3 regions of the Pectobacterium punjabense genome follow, and region 2 is predicted to be linked to each of the others. Evidence: predicted binding sites of a transcription regulator. Region 2 holds the regulator's gene; each other region holds the start of a gene.

Region 1 (4,293 bases), 880 kb from region 2:
CTTCGGCGGCAATCTTTTCTCCACCGCGGTTGATCTGATCTTTCTCCCGCCCGACCACGCGCAAATAGCCCTCTTCGGTCATTTGCACCACATCACCCGAGTGATAGAAACCTTCTCCGTCGAAAGCTCGGGCATTGTGTTCCGGGCTGCGGTAATAGCCACGGAAGGTGTACGGACCTCTCGTCGCCAACAGCCCTGCCTCGCCTCTCGGCACCGGATTACCATCAATATCCAGCACTTTCACCTCATCGTCCGGGCTCATCGGGTAGCCTTGCGTGGTGAAGATATGTTCATCGCTATCATCCAGTCGGGTGTAATTCACCAGCCCTTCCGCCATCCCCAGCACCTGCTGCAGCTGGCAGCCCAAGACTGCCGGGATGCGCCGGGCAACGGCTTCACTTAACTTCGCGCCCCCCACCTGCAAAACCTTCAGGCTACGCAACGCCGCACCAAACTGCTCTGCCGCCTGAACCCACAGCGCGGCAGCGGGCGGCACCAGCGACGTAATATCGATCTGATGGCGCTCAATTAACGGGAAACAGGTCATCGCTCCCGGATCGGACGCCAGCACGACGCGTCCACCAGCGTAAAATACGCCGAGCGAACCGGGCGAACTTAACGGGAAGTTATGCGGTGCGGGCAACGCACACAGGTAGCGGGTTTGTGGCGTCAGCTCGCAAATTTCTACGCTACGACGCACGCTGTAGTAGTAATCGTCATGGGTGCGAGGAATCAGCTTCGGCGTACCGGTACTGCCGCCAGAAAGCTGGAAGAAGGCGACCTGCGCCGACGCGGAAGGCTGATACTGACTGGCCGAAGCATTCGGTTGCAGCCAGTCAGTCAGACTGTGCCCTAGCGGGCTGTCGCCGAGCATCACCACCGTTTGCAGGCGAGGAACCTGCGTCTGTAGCCGATCCAGAAACTCACCGTTGCCAAACAGCGGATGCTCTGCTGATGCAATCAATAAGCGTGGTTCGATCTGCGTGGCATACGACAGCAGCTCCAGCTTGTTATGACTGAACAGCGCGTTAACTGGCGCGACCCCCATTTTCAGCAATGCAAAAAAGGTCAGGTAAAATTCGGCTACGTTTGGCAGTTGCACCAGCGCGGTATCGCCACTGCGCAAGCCATGTTCCGTCAAGCGAGATGCCAGCGCGGAAGACTGTTGGTCCAGTTCCCGATAGCTCCACTGACGCTCACCGCACACGACCGCAACGGCATCCGGCTGCGTCGCCAAGTGGCGCTCCCAGGCGTCCGTTAACGGCAAGCCGACCCAATAGCCTTTCTCACGGTAGCGCTGTGCCAGCGCCTCTGGCCAGGGCGTAAATTCAATGCTCATAGTCCATCCACACCTGAGTTAAGCCCAAATGCATTCAGCATCGTGTTTAATTTGGCAGCGGTTTCAGCCCATTCATCCTCGGGGACGGATGCCTCAACAATGCCCGCGCCAGCAAACAGGCAGACTTTATTGTGTTTGATGGTGCCGCAGCGAATCGCGATCGCCCATTCGCCATCACCGTTGGCATCACACCAGCCGACAATGCCGCTGAATACGCCACGGTCATGCGGTTCCAATTCTGCGATCAGCTGGCGCGCTTCCTGCGTGGGGAAACCGCAGAGTGCGGGGGTGGGGTGTAGCTGACAGGCGACCTGAAGCGCTGTCATCTCAGGGTTCACCAGTTCGCCTCTAATCGCCGTGGACAAATGCCACATTGAAGCGGTGTTCATCAGCGAGGGGACCGATGGAATAGTTAACGACACGCACAGCGGCATCAGGCGTTGGCGAATGTCGTCCACCACCAGCTTATGCTCGTGCTTATCTTTGCCAGAATTCAGTAAACGCTGGCTGTTCAGGTAGTCCAGATGTTCATCGCTCATCCGTCGTGCCGAGCCCGCCAGCGGATTAGAGACAATCACACTCCCCTGCTTACGCAGCAGCAGTTCCGGGCTGGCACCCAGTAATACCGAACCGTCCGGCAGCGGCAGCGAGAAGTGATAGCCACCCGCATTCTGTACCATCAGGTTGTTGAGGATCGTCTGAGCCTTAACGGGTTCCGTCAGCTCAATGTCCAGAATGCGCGACAGCACCGCTTTGCTTAGTTCACCGCGTCGGAAGCGCTCAACGGCCTCTGCCACAATGGATTTGAACTGAGATTCATCAGGAACACTGTTTAGCGTTGATGCTTTAGGTGCCGCAGTCGTGTATTTACGGGCGCGGCTAACGAGTTCCGATTTCGTCGTAACGGTGTAACTATCAGGCACATAGAGACAAGAAGGTTGTGTGGTATCAAAGGGGATTGCCCCTACAACAATAGGCAGCGACTGCCCTGCTTGACGCGCGCGCTGAAACGCCTGCGCGATTGCTGAGCTAAGCCTGTCATCGTGCGAGCCCGGAGTACAAACAGGGGACGAAATACGTTCAAATAAGCCGGAAGTAGAAAGGCTTCGGTGTTCCGATGCATATAAAAAAGCGGTCTGTTCTGAATAAGTTAGCCCGCTAAATGTTTCAGTTTCTGTAATCAGTGTATCCACAAGACAGCTCCTGCGCTCGCAAATTAAATACCAATGATTATTAAAATCATTATCATTTATATTAAGCGAAGTTAAATTACACTGAAGTAACGTGTTCGGTCAATCCTTCCTCAAAATGGTTATTTCCTCCCAAAAACTGCGGGTTATATTGATGTTAATCAATTTTATTGTTCATCTTTCATAACCGTTAATGATTAGCAATAGGAATGTATTGATTATAAAACCCACATCACAGATGATAATGAAAATAGTTATCATTCATTGTCAGCGGAATTAAGCTGCGCTAGACTGCGCCAATATTTTACTAACTGTGTCTAAATGTGAGCCTGTCATGGATGAAAGCATGTACCGCCAGCACACCCGATCTGTTGTGCATCTGGCGTTGCTAATCAATATGCTTTCTCTCGGTAGCCTAATGATGGTGATGCCGCTAGGCCCCGACTTCATCAGCGCACTCTCCATGGATGCCAAAAACATCGGCTATATTAGCGGCGGCGCAACGTTTGCCTCAGCCATCGTCGGCTTCCTCGCCGCGCCTTATCTGGATAGATTTAACCGTAAACACGCCCTACTTGTTCTACTGACGTTGCGCTTTGGTCTGACGGCAGCCTGCATGTTTGCCACCAGTCAAACCCATCTTTTGCTGCTGTTTATTTTGGCGGGCTGTGTTGCTGGCCCGGCATCGGGCGTCTTGATGGCGGCGGTTGTTGATATCGTGCCAACCAACGAACGCGGAAAGCAGTTGGCCTACGTCGGAATGAGCTTCTCACTCGCAGCCATTGTCATCATGCCGCTGTCACTGGAGTTGGCCCACCGAATTAACTGGCAAGCACCGTTTTATACCTTCGGCCTGGGCGGCCTGCTACTGGCGCTGTTAGTGCTGTGGTTTTTTCCTTCAATGCCGCCGATGCACCGGGTTCAGCAAGGTTCGTCACCCACGACAGCGCCCGCTTCGGTATTAAAAGACCTGCTGGCATCGCCCATTTTCCTATTGGGGCTGACGGTGATTTCGCTACAAATGTTCGGACATTTCCTGCTGATCCCCCATTTCTCCAACTATTTTCAGTTCAACCTCGCTTTCCCTCGGGATGATATTTCCCTGCTCTATCTCTGTGGCGGGCTGGCAAGCATGGTGACCATGCAGCTGTGTGGCAACCTGTTGGATCGTGGGTATGCCAGCCAGACAATCATAGTAACGACACTGCTGCTGGCGGTTGTCATTCTCTGTGGCTTTGCGTTGCCCTTATCGCTCTCTCTGTATCTGATGTTCCCCTTGTTCATGGCGCTGAGTGCGGCTCGTTCTAGTAGCACGCTGGCGATTACCGCAGGTATTCCGCTACCGCATCAGCGCGCCGCGTTTATGTCCTATCAGGGAACAGCGGCCAACATTGCATCAGGGCTTGCTAGCGTTGCCTCAGCCGCTTATCTGAGCACCTCCGCCGAGGGGAAAATTGACGGGTTCTCACAGCTTGCCGTGGCCAGCACCGTATTTGCGCTGGTCGCCATGCTGCTGACCATGCGCTTGATTCCGCAATTGGCTGAACGCGGCCGGAGAACGGCAGCACGCCAGTCAGCACAGGTGACTGGGCAATAAACCGATCGACTCACGCAACGAGTGGGTCGGCAATACTCACAACACTGTGAGTTACTTACGGGGATGTTTTTTTCTACTATTTGATGGGGTCTTTGACATGCAGCTAAAACCGGAAAGTCGTTTTTCACATCATCATTTCCCACACAGCAAGGTGTATCACGCCCTGC
Region 2 (4,293 bases):
TTCGCGCAACCCGCTTGCAACGCAGTGGTATATGCTGCTCGCACAGGGGCTGGTGTTCTTCGTCATTTACTATGTCGTGTTCCGTTTTACCATCACGCGCTTCAATCTGTTAACGCCGGGACGTGAGCTGGCAGTGAGCGGTAGCGAGGCCGATGGATATGACGTGATTAAGGCGTCTTCGGGCAAGAAGTCAAACGATACGGCTGAATTGGCACAGGGGTATTTGCAGGCGTTGGGTGGCAAAGCCAATCTGATTGGCATCGATGCCTGTATCACTCGTTTGCGTTTGAACGTGGCTGATTCCTCTCTGGTTGATGATGCACTGGCGAAACGTCTTGGCGCGGCGGGCGTTATTCGCCTGAATAAACAAAGCGTGCAGATTGTTGTGGGGACGCAGGCTGAATCGATTGCAACGGCGTTGAAAGTGGAGCATGCCAAGTCGTAATATCATGGCGGTATTTGTGTAACGCCGTGTCATGTCGATGATACTCAAGGGGGGTGAGGTAGCAATCTCACCCCTTTTTTTCGTTATGAATAATTAACGGTTGTTTCCCAGCGTAGCTTGTTGGATCATTGTCGGTTATACGTCGTTTTAGCATTGAGGAATGAAGAATGAGTGAGGCTGAAGCCCGCCCGACTAACTTTATCCGTCAGATTATTGATGAAGATCTGGCATCCGGTAAGCATGACCATATTCAGACGCGTTTCCCGCCAGAGCCGAACGGTTATCTGCATATTGGGCATGCCAAATCTATTTGTCTGAATTTTGGGATCGCGCGTGACTACCAGGGGCAATGTAACCTGCGTTTTGACGACACCAATCCGGTAAAAGAAGATATCGAATACGTTGAGTCGATCAAACGTGACGTCGAGTGGCTGGGTTTTTCATGGAGCGGTAACGTTCGTTATTCTTCTGATTATTTCGATCAACTGCACGCTTATGCGGTTGAGCTGATCGGTAAAGGACTGGCTTACGTTGATGAGCTGACGGCCGATCAGATTCGTGAATATCGTGGCACGTTGACGGCACCGGGTAAAAACAGCCCTTATCGTGACCGTACCGTGCAGGAAAACCTGGCGCTGTTTGAAAAAATGCGCAACGGTGGGTTTGCCGAAGGTACTGCTTGTCTGCGTGCAAAAATCGATATGGCATCATCCTTTATCGTGATGCGCGATCCTGTGTTGTATCGCATTAAGTTCGCCGATCACCACCAGACGGGCAATAAGTGGTGCATCTACCCGATGTATGACTTCACCCACTGCATTTCCGACGCATTGGAAGGAATCACGCATTCGCTGTGTACGCTGGAATTCCAGGATAACCGCCGTTTGTACGATTGGGTACTGGATAACATCACGATTCCTTGTCACCCACGCCAGTACGAATTCTCCCGCCTCAATCTCGAATACGCGATTATGTCCAAGCGTAAGCTGAACCAACTGGTCGTGGAAAACGTGGTTGAAGGCTGGGATGATCCGCGTATGCCGACTATCTCAGGCCTGCGTCGTCGTGGCTATAGTGCGGCTTCCGTCCGTGAATTCTGTGTGCGCATCGGCGTAACGAAGCAGGACAATAACGTGGAAATGGCTGCACTTGAATCCTGCATCCGTGACGATCTGAATGAGAATGCTCCGCGTGCAATGGCAGTGTTAGATCCGGTCAAAGTGGTGATCGAGAATCTGTCTGCTGAGCACGAAGAGTTTGTTGCGATGCCAAATCATCCTAATAAGCCGGAAATGGGCTCACGTCAGGTGGCATTCAGCCGCGAAGTTTACATCGATCGCGCTGACTTCCGCGAAGAAGCCAACAAGCAGTACAAACGTTTGGTGCTGGGTAAAGAAGTGCGTCTGCGTAATGCCTATGTGATCAAAGCCGATCGCATTGAAAAAGACGAGCAGGGCACTATCACCACGATCTATTGCAGTTACGATGCAGAAACGCTGAGCAAAGATCCGGCTGATGGACGTAAAGTGAAAGGCGTCATCCACTGGGTCTCCGCTGCACATGGCGTCCCTGCGGAATTCCGCTTGTACGATCGTCTGTTCAGTGTGGCGAACCCTGGCGCGGCGGATGACTTCCTGTCGACGATTAACCCAGACTCACTGAAAGTGACGCAAGGTTTTGTCGAGGCGAGCTTGGCACAGGCGGAAGTAGAGAAAGCGTATCAGTTTGAGCGCGAAGGTTACTTCTGTGCCGATCGTGTTTACTCCAGTGCAGAACATCTGGTGTTTAACCGAACGGTCGGACTGCGCGATACTTGGGTTGGCTAATGCCACGAAGTAGAAGACAAAAATAAAACCGCCTCGGCGGTTTTATTTTTTGATGCGGTCGATTTATCGTGTGGACTCATGCAGAGTTTCGTCTTCTCGACAATCCCCTTCACTGCAATGCCCATAGAGATACAAACTGTGGTTGGTCAGTTTAATACCGTGTCTTTCTGCGATCTCACGCTGACGTGCTTCGATAGATTCATCGCGGAATTCAATGACTTTGCCACAGTCGAGGCAAATTAGGTGATCGTGATGATGCTGTTGCGTCAGTTCAAAGACGGATTTACCCCCTTCGAAGTTATGACGGGTTACGATGCCTGCATCATCAAACTGGTTGAGTACGCGATAGACGGTAGCAAGACCAATCTCTTCACCCATATCAATCAGTCTCTTATATAAATCTTCCGCACTGACGTGATGACAGACAGGGTCCTGTAGCACTTCCAGTATTTTCAGTCTTGGAAGAGTGACTTTCAGGCCGGCCTTCTTTAATGCGGTATTGTTGTCAGTCATGCGGGTTTAGTCCTGTTGCTTACTTATCAATGGAGGCTGCCTAGCCTATGACATCGGTCGGCTCAAAAAATGTAATTGCGTCTCAATTATAGAACCGCGCATACAAAATGAAAACAAGGGAATGTTAACAATATTGTCCCCATTCATACTACTGATATACAGCGCAGTCCATTGTTGATGAATGAAGAAAGGATGAAGCACGTATAAAACCGATGGGATTATTGTACAGGTTTACTGATAGAAGTTAAAAAAATGTATCAATTATTATGAAAGGTTTTACCTATCGATACTATTTTGGCCCTGATCGAAATTATCAGGGCCAAAATGGCTTAGCCAACCAGCTCTTTTAGATTCAGTTCATCACTGATTTGTTTCACCCACGTCGTTACGCGTTCGCTGGTCAGCTCAGGCTGACGGTCTTCATCGATAGCCAAACCAATGAAGTGATTGTCGTCGGCGAGCCCTTTAGAGGCTTCAAAGTAATAACCTTCAGTTGGCCAGTGGCCGACAATCGTCGCGCCGCGAGGCTCAATGATGTCACGAATGGTGCCCATGGCATCACAGAAATATTCCGCATAGTCTTCCTGATCGCCGCAGCCAAACAAGGCAACCAATTTTCCGGTGAAATCAACCTCTTCCAGCGAAGGGAAGAAGTCATCCCAATCGCACTGAGCTTCACCGTAATACCAGGTTGGAATACCCAACAGCAGAATATCGAAACCTTCGAGGTCCTCTTTGCTGCTTTTGGCGATGTCATGAACATCAGCAACGTTGGTGCCTAACTGCTGTTGGATCGTTTTGGCGATGTTTTCCGTGTTGCCCGTATCACTGCCAAAGAATATTCCGATGAGTGCCATGAATTGAATAACCTCTTGATTCCTAATGGTATGGTGTAATATTTCACCCACTTATCTGTTAATAATAACAGACACTCACATCAGGAGAAACTCGTATCGGTATGGAGGCGTAAATCAAGAGCATGCGAAATGCTGAGGGCAATAAAAGAAACGGAAAACCCTCTCCATGGGCGTTAAAATACCCACCTTAATTGTGTGAGTATGATGTCTTCTGAGATTAGGTCTACACAGCCTTAGTATTATAAAGGTTATTTATTTGCAACACCGTTTCATTTTTTATGAATGATATTTTTATTTTATGGTTTGTTTCAATTGTAATTAAAAGCAGACTTCTGTTTGTGAAAAATAAAAGTCACGGAACGGTACATCCCTATTCAGGGAAATTAAAATGCATACAAAAGATAATGTTTTATCGAATTGAATGCGTGTAACATTTTGCGGGAAAATTCCTAATGAAGAAGATAAGAATTATAACCATTTACAGCTGAAACGATGCAACCTTAAAGAGAAAGGTTTTAGCTTTTTGATGTTAAAGAATAAAATGAAAATGATGCCCAAATTGCTTTGCCAGCCTGGCTGCATACCCACGCCAATCCGCATGGGAAGCGGGTGACCGTCGGTTTGCGTTCAACCCTATGATTAAAAACCTTAT
Region 3 (4,293 bases), 1.6 Mb from region 2:
CCGTTGGCGCAGTGAGCCGATCCAATCCTCGATTTTTCGCCAATAAATAGAGAGTGAATCGTTTTGAAAGTAGTTGGATAGATGACAAATAAATGTATAAATAATCATTTATTGAATAATTTAATTCAGTGCTAATTAAAGTGTCTATCTTACAATGCCTATTGTATTCTTTTTCCTCTACGAAAATATGATGCCTTATCCTTTCCCCTACTAATGGAGTCTATGGATAGGTTGCTTGTCTTAAATCTGAAAATAATCTATAGCATGAATTGTTTCCCTATCGTTTGAGCGTTGTAAATGTGATGTCATCGAAATTACAGGAACAACACAAGGAATGGTTCTATGAGCTATAAAGAAAGTGCGGCACATAATGATTTTTTCTATGGACTTGATATAAATAAATTACCTGATCAATTTCAGGAATTAATTAATATCATGGGGTTGGAGGATGCCTATATTTTTTCAAAATTATTTGGTGGGCAATGTAAATATATTCCTAAATCACCGAAGTGTTTTTGCTCAGATATCAATGGGGATTCTGTAGCACGATTATGCCAGGAATTTGGTGGTTTAAGTATCGATGTTCCCCACGCTAAAAATATTGACAGGCAGTTACGTAATCGTGAAATAATCAATTTATTAGATAGGGGGAAGTCGCGTACGGAAGTTGCTAAAATATATAACCTCGGAGTAAGGCAAGTGGCTAATATCAAGAAGACTGTGTATAAATAAAGATTATGAATAGCATTGATAAATAAAAAGCATCCAAGATAACGTGGATGCTTTTTATTTGTTTGTTTTTTAAAGTGAAATGGTTTTACCGAGTTTGAAATCTCCAGATTTTTGTCCAAAGTCGGTTAATCGGTAGGTTGTTGGCGTTATATGTTCTCCCATTGCGATCAGGTAATCATGTGTTTCGGTATGGTAGAAAAAGATACTCACGCTTTTTTGACTATTACCAGAAGAAGCATGTAGCACGGTGTGGCCATCATAGGTGTAGCTGCCTGTCGCTTTTCCTCTTCCAGATGTAACATCATTCATTGCTTGTTTCATGTTGGCATGGCGATTTTTCTCAAGGTAGCCTGCTAATTCATTTTCTGCCTGCATTTGGTTGAAAGGACCGCTTTGTACACCTTGATCAATGATATAAATATCAGACATATTATTTCTCCAAAAGAAAATACAGGGGATGAGGAAGGCAGGAACCCTCCTGCCTTCCGATTGCTGGATCAGGAAACCGTCCAGGTATTGTTTTGTTGCAGTGTAGCGACAACGCTGTAAATGTTTGGTTCGAACACTAATTCAACGGCATCGCTGATTTGCTCAATATCCAGAATTTCACCTTCTTCATAGTTACCGAATACAATCCAGTAAGAAGGGTGTGGGATAAACTCAATATGTAAATTTGGCTGTGCCGCCTGTACGAAAGTTCCTGCATTGCTCATTCCGATGCCGACAGCAGCCTGCTTAAGTGGAACGTTGCCGCTTTCATCAATATAGAGTGAACCCGCTTGACCCGTGAATGATGTCGGGCCAAAGAGATACCCTCCATTGTAGTCCAATGTGATGGTATTTGCTGACTGAAGGTCGGCAGGAATTTCTTCCCCCCCTTCAAAAATGACACCAGGTTTAACTTCCCCGGTATCTGACCAGACGAAAGAGTAATCAATGTTCCAGCGGAAGGTTTCATGCACGTTCGGATTCACGAATTTGCTAAACCATGCCAGTGAGAAAATATTCCGTGCCTTCTGGTCCGGTGCTTTTTGAAAGATTGCTACATTGCCTGAATTACTTGATTTGTTGATAAACTCAACGCTGTATTGATTAGACATAGTGTATTCCTCTTTATTAGGAACCCAATATTAGGTTCAAGCACTATTATCCATATGCCTATATTCAAAATAATAGGGAAGTAAGTCCTGTTAATTATTATTATGGTTTTTAGAGTCTGTAAGTAATTATTTATTGATATAGTTAGATGGCTCAGTAATTCCAGTGGGAGAAAATTAACAATTTTATAGCACAGATATTTATTGTGAATAATTTAGCCTAATGTTAATTCTTTCGCCTTCTTGGGCACAGTGCATCGTAGAGTCAAAAAAAGAATTTATAGGGTGATGTCAGATTGGCACGACAGGGAGCAACACTTTGCCTGTCTTGGGTTTCCTATTTTTCTATAATGTGTATGTGTTGCAGTATTTTGGGATGGCAGAGTGATAATGATTATCGTTAGTGTTTTGTTTATGGTAAGTTGCGGTTAATGGGGTTTATCCCGTGAACTGATTTTCCTTACAAAACATACGGTTTTCTCACTATGTCTTTAGCTACCCGTACAACGTCTTCCGCCTATCGGCTGTTCAACTTACGCTTAGAGAGCAAGACGCTGCTCTCGCCCTCGCTTGTTCGCTGTGTGTTTACCGGCCCTGAAGTGCGCCAGATGAAACTGGACGCGCCGGATCAGCGCATCAAACTGCTGCTCGCTAGTGAAAGCGGGGAACTGACGCCGATGGCCGTGAGCGACACGTGGTATCAGGATTATCTGGCACTGCCGCGTGAGCGTCGCCCTATTTTACGCACCTATACGCTGCGGTCTGTCTCCCATGAATCACAGCAAGCGGCGATCGATTTTGTGCTGCACGGCGATACCGGGCCAGCTTCAAGCTGGGCGAATCACGCTAAGCCGGGCGATGCGCTACAGATCGTCGCGCCCAACGCGGAGGCCGATGGCGACAGCGGCGGTTATGAATGGGCACCGCACGATGGCGTTGAGCAGGTGCTGCTGATTGCAGATGAAACGGCGCTGCCAGCGGCAATGGGAATTCTTGAACAATTGGCTACTCAGCCTTCTCCGCCGTCGGTGCAGGCTTTTTTTGAAGTGCCGAAAGCGGCCGACTGCGTGACGTCGGGCAATTTTCCGTTTGCACAGATTCACTGGTTACCGCGTGAGGAAACCGATAGCACAGTATGGGGTGAACGCCTACTGGCTGCGGTGCAACAGGACGTGAAAATTCCCGCCAGCGCCTGTACCAACCGCGATGAAATCGCACAAGAGACGCCGGAAGACGAGCTACTGTGGGAGCGGGCAACGGCGCACCGTCCCTTTTACGCATGGGCTGCGGGAGAGTCTTCTGCCATCAAACGGCTGCGCCGCTATCTGCTCGACGAGCGCCACCTCGATAAAGAAACGATCAACTTTATGGCTTACTGGTCGCATCGCTAAGAGAAAACCTCAGGAGGGATATTCTCTCCTGAGGTTATTTCCCCATCATCTCCGCCATCTGCTGTTCATTTGGCAGCCCAACCACCTGCTGTAGTTCATTCTTATCATTCAGGTAATAGATGGCCGGTGTGACGTTTGCGCCTAATTCATCCATTAGCCGCTGATTAAGCTGAATGTTATTCCAGATGTCGCGTGAAGAGCTTTCGGGGAACGGTGGCACCGTTTTGCCATTCGATAGCTCATATTCATGCCAGGCTTTGGCCGGATCGCTGGCGGCAAGAATCGCCGCGGCATAACGTCCACTCTCCGGTTTGATGACGCCAACCAGCAGCGTTTGCAGTTGCACTTTTCCTGCTTTTACCCACGACTGTGCCTGCTGCCAGAACTGTTTGCAGTACGGACAGAACGGGTCGGCGAAGACGATGATTTTACGTGGCGCATCCTGCGAACCCTCAGTGATAAATGGTGCTTGCTGCAATTTCTGCCACATCTCTCGACCGGCAGGAGCATACACTTCCTGCTGAATCAGCGCTTCGCTGAGGTTGTTGCCGTGTTCATCATACATATAGCCCGAAATGGCATGCTTACCGTCAGGAGTTAAGTAGATGGTCACTCCCACACCCTGATAGCTGCCCAGCCAACCTTGTATGCCGCCGGGTGCAGTGAACGGCTTAATGATCGTAATACCCTGTTTTTCTATGCTCTTCACCGCGTCCGGCAGGGCATCTTGCGCCAATGAAGACGCGGAAAACGTCAATAAGGAGAGCGTGAGGAAGACGCGTTTTATCATGGTATTGCACCTGTATCGTAAATCATGGTCTGCTGGATAGCGTAGCGCAAGGCCATCTATCGGGAGAGTGTATTTACACTTTCTGAATCAGAGACAGATTTTGTCTGGTTGAAGAGATGGGTTGGGTAGGATCATTCTCTGGCGTATATTACGCAGGGCTTAATTAGGATGGCTTACTTACTGCGTGGAGCGCTTCTTTCATGAATACACCTTTCCCCCATTTCCGTTATCACCCTAATCCGTTATCGACGGGGAGCATCAAAGCGGCTGATGATGTCTGCCC

The links. The regulator Fur, encoded in region 2, represses iron uptake genes when iron is present. The targets are predictions, from matches to a motif close to ATAATAATGAGAACNACTATCAA.
Region 1: the regulator Fur is predicted to act here: its motif matches at 2,768-2,790, upstream of E2566_RS02820 (isochorismate synthase).
Region 3: the regulator Fur is predicted to act here: its motif matches at 2,214-2,236, upstream of E2566_RS21065 (siderophore-interacting protein).

What each region holds. Positions count from the first base shown of each region.
Region 1 covers NZ_CP038498.1:608,910-613,202, reverse strand. The annotation lists gene E2566_RS02825 ((2,3-dihydroxybenzoyl)adenylate synthase) at 1-1,339, opposite strand, end outside; gene E2566_RS02820 (isochorismate synthase) at 1,336-2,532, opposite strand; gene E2566_RS02815 (MFS transporter) at 2,864-4,126, shown strand; gene E2566_RS02810 (TonB-dependent receptor domain-containing protein) at 4,224-4,293, shown strand, end outside.
Region 2 covers NZ_CP038498.1:1,484,425-1,488,717, forward strand. The annotation lists gene nagE (N-acetylglucosamine-specific PTS transporter subunit IIBC) at 1-445, shown strand, start outside; gene glnS (glutamine--tRNA ligase) at 613-2,271, shown strand; gene fur (ferric iron uptake transcriptional regulator) at 2,335-2,784, opposite strand; gene fldA (flavodoxin FldA) at 3,114-3,641, opposite strand.
Region 3 covers NZ_CP038498.1:4,652,472-4,656,764, reverse strand. The annotation lists gene E2566_RS21080 (Mor transcription activator family protein) at 343-732, shown strand; gene E2566_RS21075 (hypothetical protein) at 802-1,161, opposite strand; gene E2566_RS21070 (RhiA) at 1,230-1,832, opposite strand; gene E2566_RS21065 (siderophore-interacting protein) at 2,315-3,220, shown strand; gene dsbG (thiol:disulfide interchange protein DsbG) at 3,255-4,010, opposite strand; gene E2566_RS21055 (CbrC family protein) at 4,211-4,293, shown strand, end outside.